DNA from 3 places in the Shewanella sp. SR43-4 genome. Region 1 is predicted to be linked to each of the others. Evidence: predicted binding sites of a transcription regulator. Region 1 holds the regulator's gene; each other region holds the start of a gene.
What was found. Region 1 encodes sigma-54, which starts transcription at its own class of promoters, with help from an activator protein. Its sites were predicted from a motif close to GTTGGCACGNNNNTNGNNT; they were not measured.
Positions count from the first base shown of each region.

Region 1 (8,093 bases):
CGAGAATGAGGGCGACATCGTTGGGTGACATTGCATGTAACATATTGCGAGCATGAACAAACAATCCACTGTCTAACGCTTGAGCGAGTTGATTGAGTCGTTGTTCTGTTATTTCATTATCTAGGTACTCTTTACCCATATATCAACTTCCTATTTGTCATACGAATATGATTCTGTATGTAATGATTTTGGGCAGTTTCAGTTTCTCTGTTTGGCATATTGATGCAAGAATTGTTATCTGCGGGCAAGAAATGAAATGCAGCAATAAAATCGTTGAGTGACTTGCGCCGAACGAAAGTCTGAACTGCTGATGTTGCTTTACACAAAAATTAACGTCCGATTACATCGGTGTTTGGTCAAGCGAGAACCGTGATTGAAATTGGCTACAACGCTAATATCTCTTAGGAGAACGAATACTTAATCAGCTGGGGATCCGCCGCGCGTTTTCAATATAAAGGCTAATATTATCGAGGAACTGATCGTTAACCTTCGAACAGCAATATCGTGGCAGTTTGGTTAGTATGACGACTTCATTTAAAGATGGAAATAAATAAGTGATGATGGCTTAACGATCAGTAATTAGTGAAAGTATCACTAAATAATTTAGCAAGACTCATCAAATTTAGCATTAATCAGATCACATACGGCATTTAATGCCACTTCAGCATCTGGGCCTTGGGCTGTTACTGTGATCATTTTACCTATGCCACTTTCAAGCATTAATAACCCAAGTACACTTGCTGCACTGGCGTTTTTATCGCCTTGAGTTAACGTGATACTGGCATCAAAATCACCCGCTAAAACAGCAAGTTTTGTTGCAGCTCGAGCATGTAACCCTAATTTATTTGAAATGGTTACTTGGCGTTCAAGTTTGATCATTGGCGCGATCCTATGCTCAGTTAGCTGTCAGTATCAGTTAAATTTAATTCTCTGTGGCGAGCATTAACTGTATGTTTACTGCCATGTCTAAACCTTTTTGCTAATTGATCGGCTATATATACCGAGCGATGTTGGCCACCGGTGCAACCAATGGCGATAGTCAGATAGCTGCGGTTATTACGTTCTAAATGCGGCATCCAGGTTTCAAATAAGTTTTCAATTTGCCAGATAAACTTATTCACTAGAGGTTGCCGACCTAAAAACTCTTGTACCGGTTCGTCTAAACCTGTGAGTGGTCGTAGTGCTATTTCCCAGTGCGGATTAGGTAAAAAGCGCACATCAAACATAAAGTCAGCTTCTGTTGGCATACCGTGCTTAAAGCCAAAAGACTCAAAGTTAATCACTAACTCTTTATCGACACTACCTAACAATATTTGCCTGACTTGGTCGCTTAATTCGTAAATATTCAGGGCAGAGGTGTCAATATAATGATCAACAATTTTTGCGATAGGCTCAAGTAAACGGCCTTCTAATATGATCGCTTCTTGCAGTGAAATATGATTTTTAGATAACGGGTGTAATCGACGCGTTTCGCTATAGCGTTTGAGTAGCACTTTATCATTAGAATTCAAAAAGAAGCTAATAATTTCAGTGTCATGTTCAAGTAAGGCAAGTTGATCTTGAAGGACTTTACCTTGCTCGGCAATGTTGCGTACATCAACACTAATTGCCACTAGATCATTATTACCTTTGAGCTGAGCCAGTAATATGCCAATCAGTGGTAAAGGCAAATTATCAACACAATAATACCCTAGATCTTCTAATACTCTTAGAGCAACAGATTTTCCTGAGCCTGAACGTCCCGATACTATGACAAGTTTCATGCAGTAATAACCCGATAAAGTTCTGTTGAGTCGTGAGTTTTACGAAGCTGTTTCAATATTTGCTTATCGCTTAATTTTTGAGCCACGCTTGATAGCGTGCTTAAATGCTGTTGGCACTGATCTGCAGGTACTAACAAAGCAAATAAAATATCCACGGGCTGTTTATCGATTGCATCAAAGGCAATGGCTTCTTCACATTTAATAAATATTGCGATCGGATGTTCTATGGCCGTTAATCTACCATGAGGTATCGCAATGCCATTTCCTATACCTGTGCTACCCATTTTCTCTCTCGCTAATAGGCTTTCAAAAACCTCTTGCGAAGATAGGGGTGGGTACTGGGCAGCGACTAAATTGCTGATGAGTTCCAGTACTTTTTTCTTACTGCCCGGTGTGGCACAGGTAGTGCATTCCGGCTGCAGAATGGTACAAAGTTCCATCGTTAGTGTTTTGTATACTTCTCTTTGTGTTTAATTACCTGACGGTCGAGTTTATCGATCAGGGCGTCTATTGCAGCATACATATCAGTGCTTTCTGACATGGCAAAAATCTCTGCACCATTAAGGTTGATTTTAGCTTCTGCTTTTTGTTGTAATTTTTCTACATTGAGCACAACGTGTACATTATTGATCTGATCGAAGTGTCGTTCAAGCTTTGAAAATTTACCTTGAACGTATTCACGTAAAGATTCGGTAATGTCGATATTTCTACCTGTCATATTGATAAGCATAAAAATCCTCCGTTGCTTTGTAGGTTATAAACTCTTACGTTGGTTTGAGGGCGGAATGAGCATCGCTTCGCGATATTTTGCAATCGTACGACGCGCAACGTTGATCCCCTGATCTGCCAGCAGTTGGGCCATTTTGCTGTCACTTAATGGCTTTTGCTGGTTTTCTGCTGCAACCAGTTTTTTGATAAAAGCACGAATAGCGGTAGATGAGCATTCTCCGCCATCGTCGGTGCTGACATGGCTAGAGAAAAAGTACTTTAATTCAAATAGCCCACGTGGTGTGTGCATATATTTTTGAGTGGTAACCCGTGAAATAGTCGATTCATGCATTTCTACTGCTTCAGCAATATCATTGAGTACCATAGGTTTCATGGCTTCTTCACCATATTCAAAGAAACCTTGCTGAAATTGCACAATACAATTGGCGACTTTCAATAAGGTCTCATTGCGGCTTTCGATACTCTTGATGAACCATTTAGCTTCTTGTAAATGACCGCGAATAAATTGGCTATCGGCAGAGTTTTTACTGCTTCTAGCCATGGCTGCATATTGTTGATTAACGCCAATTTTAGGCATATTGTCTGGGTTTAACTCTACAACCCAACGGCCATTCTTCTTTAGTACGGTTACATCAGGAATAACATATTCGTCATCAATAGCGGTGACTAACAAGCCCGGGCGAGGGTTAAGTGACTGGATTAAGGTGATCGCGTCACGCAACTCGTTTTCTTTGAGCTTGGTTTTGCGCATCAATAATCTAAAATCGCGCCCAGCAATTAAATCTAAATAGTCTTTAATGAGCAGACGGGCATTGTCTATATGTGGGGTTGTGTCGGCATATTGGGCTAATTGAATGAATAAACATTCGCTTAAATCTCGTGCGGCAACACCAACGGGATCAAAGTGTTGAATACGTTTTAATACCGCTTCAACTTCATCTAGTTCGACACTTTCATCACCCATGGCTTCGAGAATATCTTCAGTGCTTTGGGTTAAGTAACCGCGTTCATCAATGGCATCAATGATCGCGGTAGCAATCGCTCGATCTGTGTCAGAAAATGGTGTGAGATTTTTTTGCCACTCTAAATGCTCATATAAGCCTTCAGTCGTTTCACCTTGGAATGGCATATCATCATCGCGCATGCTAGCGCTGCCTGAACCTGACATTGGTGAGGCGGTGTACACTTCATCCCATGTGGTATCCATAGCTAAATCGTCCATGGTTTCTTTGGTCATGGATTCTGCTGTGTCGACTGTTGAGGTGTCTTTTTCTATATTGACCACGCTGTTGTCACTAAAGTCGGTGTCCGATTGGTCGCGACTTTCTTTTACTGAGTCTTTTGCTTGAGAAAACTCATCTTCTATTTCAAGCAATGGGTTTGAGTCCAATGCTTGTTGGATTTCTTGCTGTAGCTCCAATGACGATAATTGCAGTAAGCGGATCGCTTGCTGCAATTGAGGGGTCATGGTTAAGTGTTGACCCATTTTGAGTTGGAGTGACGCTTTCATTTACCGCTTATCCCTAGATGATTTCCATAAAAATGACAATCTCGAAAACTGTAATCGATTGTCACATACATCAATGACATTTAACGCTATTTAGATATCGTTCAATGAAATGAGTTAGATAGACTAAAAGGCCAGTAAAGTAACTATAGCTTGAATTGTTCACCTAAGTACACAGCCCGAACTTGTTGATTACTCAATATCTCATCAGGTGTGCCTTCGGCAATTAAATTGCCCTGGCTGACAATATAAGCGCGCTCACAGACGTCTAAGGTTTCACGTACGTTATGATCGGTAATTAATACCCCTAAGCCGCGGTTTTTAAGCTGTTGAATGATTTTTTTTATGTCGATGACAGAAATAGGGTCAACCCCCGCAAAAGGCTCATCGAGCAAAATAAATTTAGGATTAGCGGCCAGCGCGCGCGCTATCTCTACTCGACGACGTTCCCCACCAGACAACGACATGCCTTGGCTGTCGCGAATATGAGTGATATGGAATTCTTCTAATAAATGCTCTACCTGCTCAATCCGTTGGTCGGTAGTGAGTTCTTTGCGAGTCTGCAATACGGCCATAATATTGTCGTATACGGTCAGTTTGCGAAAAATACTGGCTTCTTGCGGCAAGTAACCAATCCCTTTGCGAGCTCTAAGATGCATTGGGTCGGCGGTTAAGTCGTCATCATCAATTAAGATCCGACCTTTATCGCTTTGCACTAAGCCGACAACCATATAAAACGTGGTTGTTTTACCTGCACCATTGGGGCCTAAAAGACCAACAATTTGGCCTGTTTTAACGGTTAAACTCACATCTTTAACAACCTGACGAGTTTTATAGCTTTTAGCTAGATTTTCAGCCGTTAGGGTTATTTGGGTCATGGTTTGATCTGCTTTTTAACAGGAATTTCAGGGAGCTTTTGCTTTGGTGCAGTCTCGTCTTGGAAATTCTCAGGTTGAATAATAGTAATAACGCGATCTTTCCCTGTACCAGTACTTTCAGCAATCAGCTCTTGAGCGTTAATGTTGTACTTAATACGGTTACCGGTTACTTGGCTACCAGATTGATCCAGTTTGGCATTACCTGTCAATGTCAGTGTAGTGGTAGCAAGATCATAGCTTATTTCGTTGGCACTGGCGGTACCAATTTGACCGTCGTCTAACTCTTGTGAAAACGTTGCAGGGTTGCCTATAGCGATGAGTTTTTTACTGGTGCTGTTTTCGGGAGTAAACGCCCGTAACTCATCAGCATTAATGTTAATAGTGCCTTGAGTAACGGTAACAGGACCATTAAAAACAATTTGGTTATTTTTAATGTCAGCAGACTGGCTTACTGAGGCAATTTTCAACTCTTGTTGAAGATCACCTTGTTTCGCTATGGTAGGTAAACTCAGCAGGCAAAATATGCTGCCAAATAACATAACATTGGCGTGAGTGTTGAGGCGATTAATGTGGCTCATATGTTCCTTCTACCTGGCTGAGTAGCGATAATTTTTGCGAATTCAAGTCAGCATGTAGACCTAAACCTTGAATAATAAACCCTTTACCTTTGATGTACACCATCTCTTGTGAGGTGCCGATCATAGTGGTTAAATCCACCGAAACAGCTTGGGTACTGAGTGACTGCAGGGGTTCTTCTATATTAATGGCATCAATAATAACATTATTTTCTAATATGACTTGGCTGGTATTTTTATTCAATTGGCCTCTATCTGCGCTTAATTGCCATTGCGCTTGGCCGTTTTCAGGGTAAATGAGGTAAACAGGTTTAGTAAAGTGAGTAATGTCACTTGAGGCGTAATGCTCCATGTGTTCGGCACTGACTCGACTAGCAATTAAACCGAGTTTATTAAATTCTGTGGTGCGTAGGTTATCCGCTACAAAGTCTGGACGTTCAATACCACGAACTTTCACAGCATCCATTTCACTGCGTTTTATTTGCGCTTGCCAGTAGAGGAAAAAAGCAAGTCCAAAAAAAGCCACAATACCTAGAGTGATTCTATTCATATACTCATACCATGAGCACTGGCAAATTTATCTTGGCTTAAAAGCAGTAAATCAGTGAGTTCTCGTAACGCGCCATGGCCACCATTAAGAGAGGTGGTCATATGGCAATGTTGCTTAACAAATGGGTGCCCGTCACCGACACACACGGCAAGACCAACTGCTTTCATAACTGGGAGATCTACCATATCATCGCCAATATAAGCGACTTCGTCTGCGCTGACATTATACAGTGATAGGAGTTGTTCAAATGGCTCAAACTTGTTATCAATACCTTGATAAATATGTTTAATACCTAACGCGGTCATGCGAGTTTCGACAATCTTTGATTTGCGGCCAGTAATGACGGCAACGTGCATTCCGCTTGTCAGGATAGATCGAACACCATAACCATCGCGAGTATGAAACGCTTTGAGTTCTTCGCCAGCGTTACTGAGATAAATACGGCCATCTGAAAATACCCCATCGACATCACAGATTAACAGTTTGATTTTTTGAGCGCGTTGCCAAATATCATTGCTGATAGGGCCGTAAAATCCTTGGTGGCTGGTGGTTGATTCTGACATGATTAAATGACTCCCGCTTTAACCATATCGAGCATATTTAATGCCCCGATCGGTTGATGTTTTTCATTGACTACAATCAGTCCGTTAATACTTTTCTCATCCATAATTTGCAGTGCTTGTGCCGCTAGAATACCGCTAGGGCAGGTGACACAATTCTGGGTCATTACCTGAGCTATCGGAGTGGTGCGAAGGTTGACTTCGGCGTCGATAACTCGGCGCAAATCGCCATCAGTAAAAATACCAACCAGTGTTGTTTCGCTGTCGACAACAGCTGTCATACCAAGGCCTTTTTTGGATATTTCATACAGCGTTTCAGTAATACAAATATCATTATGCACTATGGGTAAATCATCGCCTTTATGCATAACATCATCGACTTTTAATAATAATTTTCGCCCCAGAGATCCACCAGGGTGTGACAAAGCAAAATCATCTCGAGTAAAGCCTTTGGCTTGCAATAAGGCAATGGCTAATGCATCACCCATTGCTAAAGTTGCTGTGGTACTCGAGGTTGGTGCCAACCCTAACGGGCATGCTTCTTCTTGTACTTCAATGCACAAATGGATTTTAGATAAACGCGCCATATTAGAGTCTGGTTTACCTGTTACTGCGATAACCGGTACGCCCATTCGCTGTATTACTGGCATTAATGTCAGTATTTCACTCGATTCACCTGAATTAGAAATGGCAAGCACAATATCGTTTTTAGCCAATGCGCCTAAATCACCATGACTTGCTTCACCTGGATGAACAAAAAATGCCGGTGTACCTGTGCTGGCAAAGGTCGCGGATATTTTATTACCAATATGCCCCGATTTCCCCATGCCCATAACAATCACTTTGCCTTTGCACTGCAAGATGAGTTCACATGCTTGACCAAACTCAACTGAGTCTACATATTGATATAAATTATCTAGGGCAGCCTTTTCAATATCAATGACTTTACGGCCCCACTGACGAAATTGAGTTTGATTTACCATACGGTTCTCTCTTTTAGCTGAATACTTTACCTTCATGCCCCAATCTAGTGAGACTGAAATACAATCACTTGGTACGCAATAAAGGTGATTAATAATAGTGTGCCATGCCAACGAGTCAGTTGTTGCTTAGCGCCACTTGATAATACTAAAACGGCTAATGCTGCACTGGTGCCTAATACCATGTAGAAGTCTCTGCCGCTGGCCGATGTATCGATTTCCCCGGGGGAAATTAACCCTGGCAATGCCAACACAGCAAGAATATTAAATAAGTTCGATCCAACGATATTACCAATGACAAGATCGTGTTCTTTTTTTAACACGCCAGCAATGCAGGCTGCTAATTCTGGTAGGCTTGTCCCTACTGCAATAATGGTTAAACCGATGACAAGATCGGACAAACCATAAAACTTTGCAATACCCACGGCACCATCAACCATCCAACCAGCTGATAGCGGGAGTAATATAATACCGACTGTAAGCCAAATGATAGCATGAAAGGTTGGTACATCTTTAGGGATCTCAGAGTCCATTTCAGTATCTAAGCTGTC
Region 1 covers NZ_JACJEB010000001.1:205,193-213,285, reverse strand. The annotation lists gene mgtE (magnesium transporter) at 1-139, opposite strand, end outside; gene H5123_RS01010 (HPr family phosphocarrier protein) at 604-879, opposite strand; gene rapZ (RNase adapter RapZ) at 900-1,763, opposite strand; gene ptsN (PTS IIA-like nitrogen regulatory protein PtsN) at 1,760-2,203, opposite strand; gene hpf (ribosome hibernation promoting factor) at 2,206-2,493, opposite strand; gene H5123_RS00990 (RNA polymerase factor sigma-54) at 2,518-4,002, opposite strand; gene lptB (LPS export ABC transporter ATP-binding protein) at 4,146-4,877, opposite strand; gene lptA (lipopolysaccharide transport periplasmic protein LptA) at 4,874-5,455, opposite strand; gene lptC (LPS export ABC transporter periplasmic protein LptC) at 5,442-6,002, opposite strand; gene kdsC (3-deoxy-manno-octulosonate-8-phosphatase KdsC) at 5,999-6,565, opposite strand; gene H5123_RS00965 (KpsF/GutQ family sugar-phosphate isomerase) at 6,568-7,545, opposite strand; gene H5123_RS00960 (calcium/sodium antiporter) at 7,590-8,093, opposite strand, start outside.

Region 2 (8,093 bases), on a different contig from region 1:
TTCGCCAATGCCAATTACAACTGCATCAAATTGTTTGCTCGTATTACTATTTTTTACTCTGATAACGTCATTGAGATTACCGTCCCGTAAAGCTTCACCAAGGGTTTTAATTTCAATATTAGCGGTTTTAGCATAAATAGAAATCGTGTCTCCTTTGCAAACAAAACACAGGTTATTACTTAAGACTGGTGAGTCTTTCGCAACCCGACGTTTTACTCTTGAACCAATTAATGAGTTGATATCTGAAAAAAATTGGCCTTTTAGACTATATTGATCAATATACATAATGTGTAAATGTTGTTGGTCAATAATTTGGTCTGGTGACAGTATCTGGTTTGCCGCGACAACGGGGTATTGAATTTCAACTCGAACTGAGAGATACATCTGCCATGGGTAGTCATAGTCTGGACTATTACAGCTCAGTTTTACCATATTATTGCGACTAATCGCTCGTTCACTGGCAAGCTCAGCCGTTATCGGTGGATAGCACCGCGGAGGATTGACACGACCTTCAAGGTTTTGTGGGGTGATTTCGACCTTAGCTTTTGAGTCTGCTTCGATTTTTTTTTCTATCGTCTCTTTAGCTAAGTCATAAATGGTCGATAGTGAGGGTGTTATTATCTCTTCGCTGGCAAATGCTGGCAAAAAAAATGTTATTGAACATAATAAACATAAAAAAAATACTTTCATAATGAAGATACTAGCTTGTTTTGCCAGAATACACCTATACTTTTAAAAACGGAAAATATGCGGGCTATCTCTGCATACACAATAAGCTAAAAAATATGTACCGATGACATAATAATTTCATTATGTCTCCGTCAAAAAAGTGTCAGCTCACAGTGTGTGAGTTAATTAATACAAATTAAAGCAAGTTGTATGCCCACTTTTTTAATTTAATGAATAGATAAGTATTCGCTGGGTTGTTGATGGTTTACACTCAAGGTTGGTAGGTCTTTAGCGATAAATGAGCTAGACGTAATCAGCTAACGTATTGTGTTGAACCTGGGTTTACTATAATTTTAATGAACAATTTTTATCCTTTTGGGTGACAGTTAACTACAAGGTCGTGTTATGTCGAGCATTTTAGATTCAGTCAATAAACGTACTCAGCTTGTCGGGCAAAACAGACTCGAGTTACTATTATTTAGGCTTAACGGCCGCCAACGGTTTGGGATTAACGTGTTCAAAGTGAAAGAGGTTTTACAATGCCCACCACTGACAACCTTACCGAAATTAAATCGTTATGTTAAAGGTGTTGCTCATATTCGTGGCGCAACGATTTCTGTTATCGATTTAAGTGCTGCAACGGGTGGTCGTCCACTGACATCAACTGAAAATTGCTTTATTATCATTTCCGAATACAACCGAAGCATTCAAGGCTTTTTAGTGAGTTCTGTTGAACGTATTATCAACATGAATTGGGAGGCAATTATGCCGCCTCCACAAGGTTCTGGTCGTTCTTCATATTTAACCGCAGTGACAGAGATAGAAGGCGAGTTGGTTGAGATTTTGGATGTTGAAAAAATTCTTGATGAAATTTCACCGGTTAAGACTTCGATCAGTCAAGAACTCAACGAAACTTTAACGATTGATAGAGAACAGCATTATCATATTATGGTTATTGATGATTCTGCAGTGGCACGTAAACAGATTATTCGTTCGTTAGAGTCTTTAAATCTGCAAATCGATACTGCCAAAGATGGTAGAGAAGCGTTAGAGATGTTGAAAAATATTGCCAAAGAAATGGATGATGTATCAGTGGAAATTCCGTTGATTATTTCTGATATTGAAATGCCTGAAATGGATGGCTACACTCTAACAGCAGAAATTCGTGATAATCCAAAGTTAAAGAATATAAAAGTCGTACTGCACACATCGTTAAGTGGTGTGTTTAACCAAGCGATGGTACAAAAAGTTGGGGCTAACGATTTTATTGCTAAGTTTAACCCCGATGAATTAGCCGCAGCGGTTAACAAACATTTGAGTTTATAATTGTTTAGAATTGAATAATATTGAACGTTCGGTCGGCTCATCGGCAAACATATTAGGAAGATAATGTGACAGATAAATCACTTGCTGAAGCAGAGTACAATCAATTTAGGCTGTTTTTAGAGCAGCATAGCGGTATTGTGTTAGGTGAGAACAAACAGTATTTAGTTCGTAGCCGCTTAGCGCCACTGATGGGAAAGCATAATTTGCCTTCTCTATCTGAGGTGGTTAAAAAGTCGATGAAACCGATAGAGCGTCAATTACGCGCTGAAGTGATAGATGCGATGACTACTAACGAAACCTTATGGTTTCGAGACCGTTATCCATTTGAGTTGCTGAGTAATTCTTTATTGCCTGAATACAGCAAGTTGGGCCGACCATTAAAAATATGGTCTGCTGCTTGCTCATCTGGGCAAGAACCTTACTCTTTAGCTATGACAGTGTTGGAATATCAACAGCGTAAACCTGGTGCTTTACCTGGCGGCGTGACAATTCAGGCAACAGATTTATCACCTTCTATGTTAGAGCGTTGTAAGAATGCTGAATATGATGGTTTAGCTCTGGCTCGTGGTTTGTCTGAAGAGCGTAAACGTCAGTTTTTTGATGCTTTACCGTCTGGCAATATGAAAGTGAAAGATAACGTAAAACGTTTAGTGAACTTCAGAGCACACAACCTACTTGAAAGTTATAGCTTATTAGGCAAGTTCGATATCATTTTTTGCCGTAATGTATTGATTTATTTTGCGCCAGAGGCAAAGGCTACCATTTTGCGGCAATTTGCTGCCGCACTTAATCCTAAAGGTATCTTATTCTTAGGTGCGTCAGAATCTCTTGCGGGGTTAACCGAAGAGTTTAATATGGTTCGCTGTAATCCAGGTATCTATTACCAGAAAAAAACCTAGCCAAAACAGTTAATTAGTTTCACCGCATGCCGACGCTCGTCGGCATGTTAGTTTTTTTATTTTATTCTCCCATTATAAAAATTGTTGGCATAACCTTTGCTTTATATCTATCAGTTAGCTGATGGAGGCAATTTTATGGCGATTAATTTCGATAATGCATTAGGTGTTCACCAATATTCTTTGGGCGTACGAGCTCAAAGAGCTGAAGTGATTTCAAGTAACATCGCCAATGCCAATACTCCTCATTATAAAGCTCGAGATGTTAATTTTGCTTCTGCTATGCAAGCAGCAAGCTCACATCAGAAGGGTTTGAGCATGAGTCAAACCACAGAAAAACATTTCGATTTAACAGCGTTAAGTCAACAACATGTCCAATATCGTGTTCCAAATCAAGCCGATACAGGTGACGGTAATACTGTTGATACGCAGAAAGAACAATCAGCATTTATGCAAAATGCGCTCGAATATCAAATGTCATTAGGCTTCCTTGAAGGTAAGTTTAATGGCATGCGTAAAGCTTTGCGGGGTGATTAATCATGAGTTTATTTAATATTTTCAATGTGTCTGGATCTGGTATGTCTGCGCAGTCAGTGCGTTTGAATACCACTGCCAGTAATATTGCCAATGCGGATTCTGTATCAAGCAGTGTTGATAAAACTTATCGAGCACGTCATCCCATTTTTGAGGCTGAAATGCTTAAAGCTAATAGCCAGCAAAATAGTTCGCCGGGTGTTAACGTCAAAGGCATTGTTGAAAGTGATAAACCATTAATAAAAGAATACTCGCCAGATCATCCAATGGCTGATGGTGATGGTTTTATTTATAAACCGAATGTCAATGTGATGGAAGAAATGGCCGATATGATTTCTGCATCACGCTCTTATCAAATGAACGTTCAGGTGGCTGATGCAACTAAGTCTATGTTGCAACAGACGTTAAGGATGGGTAAATAGTATGATTATTCAAGGAGGTAACAATGAGCCTCGTTAATTCTTACAGTCAGTCTTTACCGCAACAATCCAGTAGCACATCAAATACAAGTGCTACCACGAAAAGTTCTGTACAGACAAATACAACCAGCACTACTACTGGGAACCCTTTCCTTGACGGAATTCGATTACCTGAAGAAAGTGCGATCCCTGAATCAAAAGATCAGATGTTAAAGCAAGAAGATTTTTTTGCTTTACTCAGTCAACAGTTGTCTATGCAAGATCCTTTTAAACCGGTTGATAATGATCAAATGATTGCCCAAATGGCATCGTTTTCGACGGTTGATGGTATTTCAAATTTGAATGATGAGATCCTTAACCTCAATACGGTAATGAGTTCTAGCCAAGCGTTACAAGCATCAGGCTTAGTGGGTCGAAAAGTGCTTATCCCTTCTGATACCGGGGCAATTTCTACTGAAAGCCCTGAGATTAAAGGCGTGATCAGTACGCCATCTGCAATTGAAACGATTACGGTGAAAATTGAAGATGAGTCGGGGCAGCTGATCAAGAGTTTTAATGTTGATGGCAGTAAAGGCGGCAATGTTGATGTGACATGGGATGGCTTAGGTAAGGATGGCCAACCCGTTAAAGCGGGTAATTACTCGATAAAGGCCAGCGGTAAAGTTGATGGCACCGCAGAAGATTTAGCGGTATCAACTTATGCACATGTGACAAGTGTGTCATTGGGCACAGCGGCGACTGGGGCCATTTTGAATTTGCGTGGAGTAGGCGGAATTAAGTTATCTGACGTACTCGCAGTATCTGAAACATAGTAAGGCCTGTATTGAATTATTGGCTTTATTGATAAATGAATTAATTGTGAGAGGTGAACTATGTCATTTAACATTGCACTGAGTGGTATTGCTGCCGCGCAAAAAGACTTAAATACAACCGCGAATAATATCGCTAACGTGAATACTATTGGTTTCAAAGAGTCACGAGCTGAGTTTGCTGATGTGTACGCAAATTCTATTTTTTCGAACAGTAAAACTGCTGTCGGTGGTGGAGCAACCACCACTCAAGTGGCACAGCAATTTCATCAAGGTAGTTTGCAATTTACCAGTAATTCACTGGATATGGCGATCAGTGGCGGTGGTTTCTTTGTTACGTCGTCTGAGTTAGGGTCGCAAGATCAGTCATATACCCGTGCAGGGGCATTTAAAGTTGACTCGGCCAACTATATGGTCGATTCAGCGGGTAACTTTTTACAAGGTTTCCCTGTTGATGAAGATGGTAACTCGACTTCTGTGAGTTTAACCACAACTCAACCGATTAAGATCCCAGACACTGCGGGTAGCCCTGTGCAAACCGGAAATGTTGGTTTGCAAATGAACCTTAATGTGGGGGAAACCGCATTAGACCCAGCTAATTTTAATCCTGCTGATTCTGATACGTTTAATAATTCTACCTCGGTGACGATTTACGATTCATTAGGTGAATCGCACATTATGACCACTTATTTTATTAAACCGACCAATGGTTCATTTACAGGTGAAAGTAATTGGGTTGCCTTTTATGCAGTTGATGGCGACCCCGTTGATGTTGCGGCTGGCGCTGGTACTTATTCAACAGATACCAATGGTGATGGCACTGCTGATGCGACGGGTACAGCATCTGCTGCTAATCCCGATGGATTAGGTGGCGTCTGGTCAGGAGCTGTGCTTAAATTTAACTCTGTAGGTGCTTATACTGGCAGTGATCCGGCTAACATTACCACTGAAGCATTAGGTTCTGGCGGTGCAGGTGCTTTGGGCCCTGGAGCCGACGGCACTCAAACACTTACGATAAAATTTAATAATCCAACTCAGTATGCTTCTCCATTTGAAGTCACTGAATTGACTCAAGATGGTATTACCGTAGGGCGATTAACCAATGTTGGTATTGGGTCTGACGGTCTGATTACCGCTAGTTATAGTAATGGTTCAACTGTGCCGTTAGCGCGGGTGGCATTAGTACGTTTTGCTAATGAGCAAGGTCTTACTCAGGTGGGTAATACGTCTTGGAAAGCCAGTTTAGGTTCCGGCGCGGCATTAGCTGGTGAGGCAAATAGTGGTACATTTGGTAGTATTCGCTCTTCTGCACTTGAACAGTCAAACGTTGATTTAACCACTGAGCTGGTCGATTTAATCTCAGCTCAGCGTAACTTCCAAGCTAACTCACGTACGCTTGAAGTTAACAATACCTTGAACCAAACGATATTACAGATCCGCTAAATGATCCTTAGGCTATATAGGTGTTGCCGTTTACGGCAACACCTTGCCTTTTCCACCTCGTTACTTGTCCCCGTTATTACACCCCTCGTGTCGATAGAAGCTTTTTTGACACTCATGCGCTACCCATTAATTTTATTGATTAACTGATTCATACAGTTACATCTCAATCCTCTCACTTAAAAATCGTTGGCATGATGCTTGCTTATTCTGTGTATATAGTGTTTTTGCAGAAAGTTTGACGGAGCAAAAAATGGACAAATTTCTTTATATTGCCATGAGCGGCGCAAAGCAAGGGATGAATGCCCTAGCAGTGAGTGCGAACAATCTTGCTAACGCGAATACTGATGGATTTAAAGCTGACATGGTCCAAGCCCGTTCAATGCAGGCATTTGGTGAAGGTTTGCCTACACGGGTATTTTCGATGATGGAAAGCCCAGGCAGTAACTTTAATAGCGGCCCCGTTAAAACTACTGGTCGCGATCTTGATATTGCGGTTAAAGGAGATGGCTGGCTTGCTGTGCAGGCGGCTGATGGTTCCGAGGCATATACCCGCGCTGGTAGTCTAAAAATTGACAGTACCGGCTTGTTATTAAATAGCCGTGATCGTCCCGTTATGGGCGCTTCAGGTCCCATTGTGTTACCCATTCCAGTTGAAAAAATAGAGATTTCGGCCAACGGTATTATTTCTGTACGCCCTCAAGGGGCAACCGCAGAGGTAATAGAAGAGGTCGGAAGGATTAAGTTAGTTAATCCTGGTAACGAAAACCTTATGCGCGGTGAAGATGGTTTATTTCGTCTTATTGCCGGTGGCAATGCGCCAAACGACCCAGGGGTTCAAGTTGAAAGTGGTGCGGTCGAAGGCAGTAATGTTAATTCTGTGCATGAAATGGTCGCCATGATTGATATTCAACGTCAATACGAAATGCAAGTCAAAATGATGAAGAACGCTGAAGAGATTGATCGAGCGTCCACTTCCTTGATGAGAATTAGTTAGGAGTAATTATTATGCATCCAGCGTTATGGATAAGTAAAACCGGTGTCGACGCCCAACAAACCAATATTGCGGTTATTTCAAATAACGTGGCTAACGCCAGTACCGTGGGATTTAAGAAAAGTCGTGCAGTATTTGAAGACCTTCTTTATCAAACGGTTAACCAAGCTGGTGGCATTAGCTCAGACAATAGCAAGTTACCTAATGGTTTAAACATTGGTGCGGGTACTAAAGTGGTTGCCACGCAAAAAATGTTTACCCAAGGCAACATGCTGACCACAGATAACTCATTAGATTTAATGATTGAAGGTTCGGGCTTTTTTGAGGTGCAAATGCCAGATGGTACAGCAGCCTACACTCGTAACGGCCAGTTCAGCTTAGATGATACCGGCCAAATCGTCACACCAGGTTCTGGTTATGTGGTTCAACCGCCTATCACTATTCCAGAAAACTCCACCAGTATTACGGTGTCGGCCTCGGGTGAAGTGTCAGTGCAAACCCCAGGTACAGCTGCCAGTCAGATTATTGGCCAGTTAACCATGACCGATTTTATTAACCCTGCTGGTTTAGATCCATTAGGGCAAAACTTATACACCGAAACAGGTGCGAGTGGCACGCCTATTCAAGGTACTGCATCACAAGACGGTTTAGGTTCTATCCGCCAAGGCGCATTGGAAACCTCTAACGTTAATGTGACAGAAGAATTGGTTAACCTTATTCAAGGTCAACGTATTTACGAGATGAACTCCAAAGTTATCTCGGCGGTTGATCAGATGCTGTCTTATATTAATCAGAATCTCTAAGGAGCTAACATGATTAAATACATTGCGTTAGCGTCAGTATTGTTATTGGCTGGGTGCAGTTCTACGCCCAAGAAACCGATTGCTGATGATCCATTTTATGCGCCGGTATACCCAGATACTGTACCAACGCAAGTGGTGCCAACGGGATCTATTTATCTTGATAGCCAGGCATCAAGCTTGTATTCCGATATTCGTGCGCATCG
Region 2 covers NZ_JACJEB010000008.1:111,964-120,056, forward strand. The annotation lists gene flgA (flagellar basal body P-ring formation chaperone FlgA) at 1-690, opposite strand, end outside; gene H5123_RS11060 (chemotaxis protein CheV) at 1,075-1,995, shown strand; gene H5123_RS11065 (protein-glutamate O-methyltransferase CheR) at 2,061-2,894, shown strand; gene flgB (flagellar basal body rod protein FlgB) at 3,030-3,428, shown strand; gene flgC (flagellar basal body rod protein FlgC) at 3,431-3,847, shown strand; gene flgD (flagellar hook assembly protein FlgD) at 3,871-4,656, shown strand; gene flgE (flagellar hook protein FlgE) at 4,717-6,096, shown strand; gene flgF (flagellar basal-body rod protein FlgF) at 6,347-7,090, shown strand; gene flgG (flagellar basal-body rod protein FlgG) at 7,102-7,890, shown strand; gene flgH (flagellar basal body L-ring protein FlgH) at 7,900-8,093, shown strand, end outside.
Region 2: a site for sigma-54 is predicted at 6,282-6,300, ahead of flgF (flagellar basal-body rod protein FlgF). Genes of this name have one in related genera too.

Region 3 (8,093 bases), on a different contig from region 1:
TTAGCTTGGTCTCGCCTATAACAGGAGAGCATGCGGATCTTATCGGCGCAGCCATGTATGCTCAAACGATAAATGGCTTCAATGATGGTACTCAATAGCCGCGACTGAAATGCTATTTTATTGGAACAAACATGCAAATTATTATTTTAGATAATCCCGACCAAGTTGCAACTCATGCTGAACAATGGGTTACAGAAGTTATTAAACAAAAATCAACTCCAGTTTTAGGCCTAGCCACAGGCACTACCCCTATTCAACTTTATAAACGGCTAGTACAAAGCCATCAAACAGCACAGTTAAGCTTTGCTAATGTCACGACATTTAACCTTGATGAGTACCATAATATTGCCGCAGATAATGCACAAAGCTACCGCAAGTTTATGAAAGATAATTTATTTGATCACATAGACATAGACCAAAATAAAACATTTTTACCTATCTGTCAGCAAGATCAAAACCCACGTATTCAAGGCCTTGCTTACGAGAAAAAAATTCGCAATGCGGGTGGAATTGATTTGCAAATATTAGGCATAGGCGCAAACGGACATATCGGCTTTAATGAACCGACTTCGAGCTTAGTATCTCGCACAAGAATTAAAACCTTAACCAAGCAAACGTTACAAGATAACAGCCGCTTATTTGATAAAGATGAATACCAACCTACGATGGCGATGACAATGGGCATTGCCACCATTCTTGACGCTCGTTATGTGTTACTGATGGCGACAGGAACAAATAAAGCAGCAGCAGTAAAGCAAATGATCATGGGACCTGTAACCGCTATGTGTCCAGCATCCGCTTTACAAATGCATGAAAATGCGATCATTCTGCTAGACAAAGAGGCTGCATGTGAATTAAGCGATCAAGAGTATTTTATTTGGGCAAACCAAGAACACCAAAAAATTAACCAAGCCTATGGACTATTCATCTAGATAACTTATTCATAGTTCACTCATGGTTCATTAATATTTAGTCGACTAAATATTAATGAACTTGGCTATACAGGCACATGTTTTCATAGCAAAGAACATCTAATCTTTCATCACACACCAAATAAATACCAAGCTTTCAACTAATTGCTACTCGGAATCTATAGATCGCTCAATTGGACCTGCAAGTTAATATTAAGCAACCCCTGTTCGCCATGATGGACTGTCTACAGAGCACATCACTGAACAGTAATTATTACCGCCCAGATTTACCTACCCGACTATCTTGCATAAAAAAACCACCAATAATATATTGATGGCTAGATATGGCGCACTAACAACAACTTCACTTTAAAAACACTACAATATAAAAATCTTCGCGTTCAAACTTTTTATATATTCCTAAAACCTCATGCTAAATAATTAATATTATCTTCTAATTACCAAAAAGATAATTATTATTAGTTATTTTTGTCATGCGGCATGTGTTCCATAAAGCCAGCCGCTGTCATTTTAGCAACAACATCCTCTTTCTCTTGGTTAGAAAGCGCACTAATTGGCAAGCGAGGATCACCAACATCGATACCATGTAACAACATAGCAGCTTTACCGGCAGCAACTCCCCCGTATTGTACCAGTGGACGAATGAGAGCAATAACCTTATCCATGAGGGCAGCGACAGCCAGCTGATCACCCTTGTTAAAAGCAGCAATAATATCCAAATAGAGTGGCGCAGCATAATTATAGGTACTTCCTACTGCACCTATCGCGCCAACAGCAAGGCCACCTGGGAGAAACTCATCAATCCCAAATGGAATATCAAATTTACCATCACACACTCGTACACATCGTTGATACTCATAAAGATCAACATGGTTAAACTTAATACCAGCCAAGTTTGGAATCACCTTATCAGCTTTGATAAGAAACTGTTCCATATCAAACATCACCCCAGACATACCTGAATGGTAATAATAAAATGCTTTTGTCGGTGCTGCTGCTGCAATAGTGGCACAGTAATCAACAAGGCTATCAAGAGAACTCGGTTTGAAAAAACAAGGCGCAATAATCGAAGTGCCAAAAATATCGAGGGTTTCAGCATGTCTTGTTAATTCAAGTGTATCTACAATGGATAAGGCACCAGTATGAACTGTAATACTGAGCTTTCCTTGTGATGCCAAAACCCAACGCTCAACTATCGCTTTACGTTCAGCAACAGAACAGTTAAGGCCTTCACCCGTTGTGCCACAAATATAAACACCTTTCACGCCTTGACGAATAAGAAGTTCTGCAATGCGATCGATTACAGGAAGATTAACTTCACCGTTGCTATCAAATGGCGTATGAGGGGCGGAAATTAATCCAGTCAGTTTTTGCATTATAAATCTCCATAAATTTAAAATATTTTTTTGCCGCCAATCCAGGTGTGGCTAACGTGCAAGGCAGAGTTATTAGCGCATTCAAGCACGGTAAAATCTGCATTAGCACCTATGGCAAGTTGCTGTATGTTGTCATTTATGCCAAGAAAATTAGCAGGGTATATACTCGCCATTCTTAGCGCCTCCTCAAGAGGTATATCAAGCATCACTTGAGCATTATTGACTGCCGTGATCATATCTAATGCTGAACCCGCTAATTGACCTGTTTGGCTCATCAACTTATCGCCTTCAAGCACAATTTTATGACCATCGAACTCAAACACCTTTTGACTACTGCCAATGGTTGACATCGCATCAGTGACTAACATCATTTTGCCAGAGCATTTAAGCCTATTTGCCAACTTTGCCGTTGCCGGATGAACATGATGACCATCAAGTATCAGCCCACACCAACTGTGCTCATCGAGTAGTGCCGCACCAACCATGTTCGGCTCACGAGATGTCAGTGGTGACATCGCATTAAATAAATGAGTAAAACCAACAGCCCCAGCAGCTAGTGCTGCTTGGGTTAATTCAAAACTGGCATTAGAGTGGCCTAAGCACACTTTTACATTGTGCTGAGTTAATCGCTGTATTTGCTCACTTGTCACATGCTCAGGTGCCAAGGTGACCACTTTTATTCCTAAATCATCGCGACAATAAATCGCTAATTCCTGCTCACTTAGGGGCCTTATATGCTTGCTGCTATGTATGCCTTTCTTGGGCTCACTGATATGCGGTCCCTCAAAATGTACACCTATAACACCATGGATCTCTTGCTTGATTGCTAGTGCGATCGTATCAGCGGCAGCACTTATAGTTTCAAGATTACTAGTGATCAGCGTCGGTAATAATCCTGTGGTCCCATACTTACTATGTGCCTCAACCATTGCTTTAAGCGTTGATAAACTCGTGTCATGGTTAAATAAAAAACCTCCTCCACCGTTGACCTGTACATCAATAAAACCCGGAGTTAGTAAGCCTGAAACCTTAATAAGCTTGGCGTTATTAACCACATCAAAAGCGATAACCTTGCCATTTTCAAAACTTATCGGTTGGTTATTAGTGATGCTTTTTCCATCAAATAATTGTTCGGCAATTACAGTTGTTATCATGACTTCTCGACTTTACGTTGCTTCATACAAAGTGTTTTGCGAACTCAACAAGGCTTTTAAAAAGTAGCCCTACTATTGGCAGAACAAATCACAGGTACGCCATCAACCTGTTATACCAATATACCTTTTGTTTTATTTTTGTCAAAATAAAAATCTGTCAGCAACTAAGCCGCATGATGAAGCTGTTTGAAAAGCAGTATGTTGAGCAACAGTTAAGTGTCTAAAATCCTTCCCCTACCAGTTACTTGATTGGAAAAATATATTTCTTAAAAATCTTACGTAAACATTGCTGTTAGATGTTCATAGAGATACTTCTGCTTTGGCCATGAACGATTTTCATTCGATATTAATGAGATATTTACCATCCAACTCATCAGAAAAATCCAAAAGCTGGATTGCATTACACCAACTCAAGTGGTGTAATAGGTATACCTACAGCGTGATCTGCTTATTAAGGCTAATATTTAATGGAATATATTATTGGTGCGTATGCCGCAGCACCTTCGACCCAGCAATGGGATCAAGAATTAGAAGCGAGTTACTACCAGGGGCTAAAATTACAAAGTAATATCATTGGCTTAGAACACCCCTTTGTGGGAAAGCTGCATCCTTATGATGATGAATGGTTTCTTAAGAATATTGATGAGAATTGGCAATTCATTTTTACATCAATTCCAGGGGTGATGGGGCAGATTGCTAAAAACCCGCATTTTGGCATAGCCTCCACCAATGAAACAGGTAGACAAGCTGCACTGGCTTTTTACCAACAAGCACAGCAAGCTATATTTAAATTAAACAATCACTTAAAAAGAGAGGCTGTAAGCTTTTTAAAAATACATACAGCACCAAAGATAACTGAAAACACACAATCATCTATTCAAGCTTTGCAAACATCGCTTGAAGCCATGCAATCATGGAACTGGTACGGCGCAAAACTCGTCATTGAACATTGCGATGCACATATCGCAGGGCAAGAAGCTGAAAAGGGCTTCATGCTATTACAAGATGAAATGACGGCGATTACGCACGTTAACAGTAAACTGAATAGTGATATTGGTATCAGTATCAATTGGGGGCGTTCAGCTATTGAAACACGTAATACCGATGGCCCCTTGCAACATACTAAACAAGCTTATCTCAGCGGCTTGTTAAAAGGGATCATCTTTTCTGGTACCTCAGATATAGACGGCCCTTATGGGCAGTGGAAAGACACTCACATGCCTCCAGCACAAGCCGTATACATTCCCAGCTTTGCAGAAAACTCTTTATTAACGATGGAGCAAATAGAAAAAACCATGCAACAGTGTGATTACAAGCAACTGAAGTTTATTGGTGGAAAAATTTCATTAAGCCCAAATGAGGCAAATGTTGACCAACGAATTTCTTATTTAAAAAGCCTAACAACATTGCTCGATCACGTACTCGAAATAAAATCATGAGCAATCTATCAATCATTTTGGCCAGCCAAATATAATCTATATGAGGTATGCCACATGTATTTCTGATTAAAAATTTACTTTAATGGTTTGTATAGTGCATTTTACCCATTCTAGCGCTTAGTATTTGAGTGTATTGCGCAACATAGTGACAAGTAAATGTTTAACTCAGTTTATACCGGAAATGGTGTATAAATAGATAACATGTCAATTTACCGACTAAAGAATGCAATGGCTTGCTAACGTATTAAAGTGATGAACTTATCACTGTCACCTTAAATTATAAGCATAAAAAAAGCCCCGTTCGATTAAGAACAGGGCTTTAAATAATGGTACCTGAGGTCGGACTCGAACCGACACGCCGCGAAGCAGGGGATTTTGAATCCCCCATGTATACCAATTTCATCACTCAGGCAAAGACTTGTAAGCTGTATTTAGCTTTGCAAAAAAATCTGCTGTACGCAAATATCTTTGCAAAACTAACCACTCAATTAATCAACTTATGTTGTCACAATTAAGTGTTGGCGATTATACCTTTGCATTTAATAATCGCAAGTACTTTACCTATTATTTCTATAAAAAACACTCAATTGCTCAAAAGTCATTCATAGTGCCAAATAACAATGGCTGATGGTTTTTGTGAGCTAATTAGCAGTTTCACACAAATATAACATTATCACTGCTGAAGATTGATCAAGATCAGTATCACGACAGAGTTTTGACTTTATGATGATCATGATTTCACATTCCAGAGGATAAATATCATGGCATTTTGGTTAGATTTAATGTTTGGTAACGCAATAGGATTACTATCGATGACTGTAATCTTTTGTACCTTTGGAATAATGTCTTATCTAATGTGGATGTTTATTGTGAAGTCTGCACCTACTAAGTGAGTCTCTAACTAGGCTAAGTATTTTACTGCTTATTATTTCATGATCAATATGGATTCTTCCTTGCGAATCATACATTGGCGATAAAACACATGGAGTGTTTTTATGTCAAGTTGGGGGCTATATGGCCCCCATTTTTTTATTTATACCAATCAAATACTGCACAAAATATTAAATTAAGCGGCATGCTTGCGTGATTGAACCAAGCCATTAATAAAATGTGGACGTGTTTTGATTAGATAGGTCATTTCCTCAGCACTCGGCTCACCTGCAGGTAAACGTAATACATCGCGATTTAAATAATTTCGCGCCGGCATCGATATCTTGTATTCTGCCGTTGGTCCTTGAATCGCATAGTGGCGCTCATTTCCAAGCATCTCAAGTATACTGCTATGAACTAGATTTTTAACTGCTAACTCATTTTGCGGCAGGGTTAAAATAGTCTGTCCCTGTAAAAAGAATTCGCGTAACAAGGCTCGTTCTGCCGGATCGAGTAGCTTCACTTTTGCTTCGATGGTTTCTACTGTGCGTTTTTGGCGAAAAAACACAATAGACTCATCAACCACAAAGGCAAAAATTTGACTTAAAAAATACGCGACTCCCATTATTAGTCCTAAGCCAATAAACTGACCATATTGATTGACTAGGTGATCTAACGATAAAAACGCCAGTAAATCTTTAGGCGCAAACAGTAAACTAGTACATGTTACAACAACCCATGTCATAGCACTTACGAATAAACGTTTGCTATTAAACAACTTTATTGAACCTACTTTTATTTTCATCATAGCTTACCCGTAGTGTCAGATTTTTGATCATACTGACTTAAAGCAAAATATATGCCATAAAAAACATCACTAACATTATCTTTATTTACACCATTTCAATTCCATATTAGGACATTCAAGCTATGCTTGAATAAAATTCAGAAAGTTGGAATTAACACTAGCGCAACAAGCTGTAAGCTCGTATTTTATATGTCACTCATCATTGATAATTAATCACATTGAAGAAAATATGCTGATATTCATACGACAATTACTCCAGAGCCCTATTGCCCGAAAGTTAACACTGTCTATCGTGGTGTTTAGCTCTTTGATTACGATTGTGACGACAGCTTATCAGCTTATAAGTGATTATCAGGAGGATGTGAATAGAATTGATCGCGTATTTTCAAGTATAGAAGCGGTAAATTTAGAAGTATTAGCATCCAGTGTTTGGGTAATAGACGAAGACTTAATTAACACTCAACTCTATGGTTTAAGCCAATTACCTGACATTAAATATATTTCTATCCGTGATGACAGTAATCAAGAATGGCATTTTGGTGAGTATCAGAAAACGGCCGTTATCGAAAAGCAATTTCCGTTGATTTATACCAACAATGAAAATATTCCTGTTGGGACCCTTACAGTACAAGCCGATCTCAATGCCATTTATGATCGTCTGTATAATAAAACAATACTGATTTTACTGTCCAACGCGATCAAAACCTTCTTCGTTGCTGGTTTTATTTTGTTTTTGGTCTGGTTCAATGTCACCAAACATCTGCGCCAATTAAGCCAATATTGTGATGAAATTAGCTTAGACAATCCCTTTACGCCCTTAAATTTTAACCGTAAGCCACAACGTGATGAGTTCAGTTTAGTCGCCGAAGCAGTCAATACAATGCAGCAACAAATTCGAGGATCTTATCAAGATCTGCAGCAATCAAAAGTCGATTTAATGCATGCCGTTGAAGATCGAGATCGCTTACTATTATTAGAGCGTAGTTATAAAGATGAACTTGCTCGCCAAGTAAAAGAGCAAACCAGAGAACTTGAACAATCACTGCAAATGTTAAAACGAACACAACAAGTGCTGATAGAAAAAGAGAAAATGGCCGCATTAGGAGGATTAGTTTCCGGCGTCGCCCATGAAATTAATACCCCGATAGGTATTTGTTTAACGGCTGCAAGTTCACAATTGGCTTATGTAGAAGATCTGATCAAGCTTATCCATAGCGATCATGCCACATTAGAACAAATCAATGGGATTTTAGAGCAATACCAAAAAAGCAGTCAGTTAATTGTGAGTAATATCACTCGTGCCAGTTATTTAATCCAGCAGTTTAAATCTATTGCGGCAGAACAAAGCCAAGAAAAATACACTCTATTTAATCTTAATCACCAATTACGCGATATTACCGACTCAACCTTAATGATATTTTCGCCGCAAAAGGTTGAGATAACAGTCAATATTGATGAGCAATTGCAGGTTTACACTAATGCCAGCCTACTCTCCCAAGCTATTAATAACGTGA
Region 3 covers NZ_JACJEB010000012.1:58,935-67,027, forward strand. The annotation lists gene H5123_RS14410 (ROK family protein) at 1-98, shown strand, start outside; gene nagB (glucosamine-6-phosphate deaminase) at 132-932, shown strand; gene H5123_RS14420 (dihydrodipicolinate synthase family protein) at 1,391-2,308, opposite strand; gene nagA (N-acetylglucosamine-6-phosphate deacetylase) at 2,326-3,462, opposite strand; gene H5123_RS14430 (DUF4862 family protein) at 3,930-4,901, shown strand; tRNA gene H5123_RS14435 (tRNA-Leu) at 5,229-5,313, opposite strand; gene H5123_RS14440 (DUF3149 domain-containing protein) at 5,663-5,794, shown strand; gene H5123_RS14445 (superinfection exclusion B family protein) at 5,968-6,579, opposite strand; gene H5123_RS14450 (ATP-binding protein) at 6,809-8,093, shown strand, end outside.
Region 3: a site for sigma-54 is predicted at 6,620-6,638, ahead of H5123_RS14445 (superinfection exclusion B family protein). Genes of this name have one in related genera too.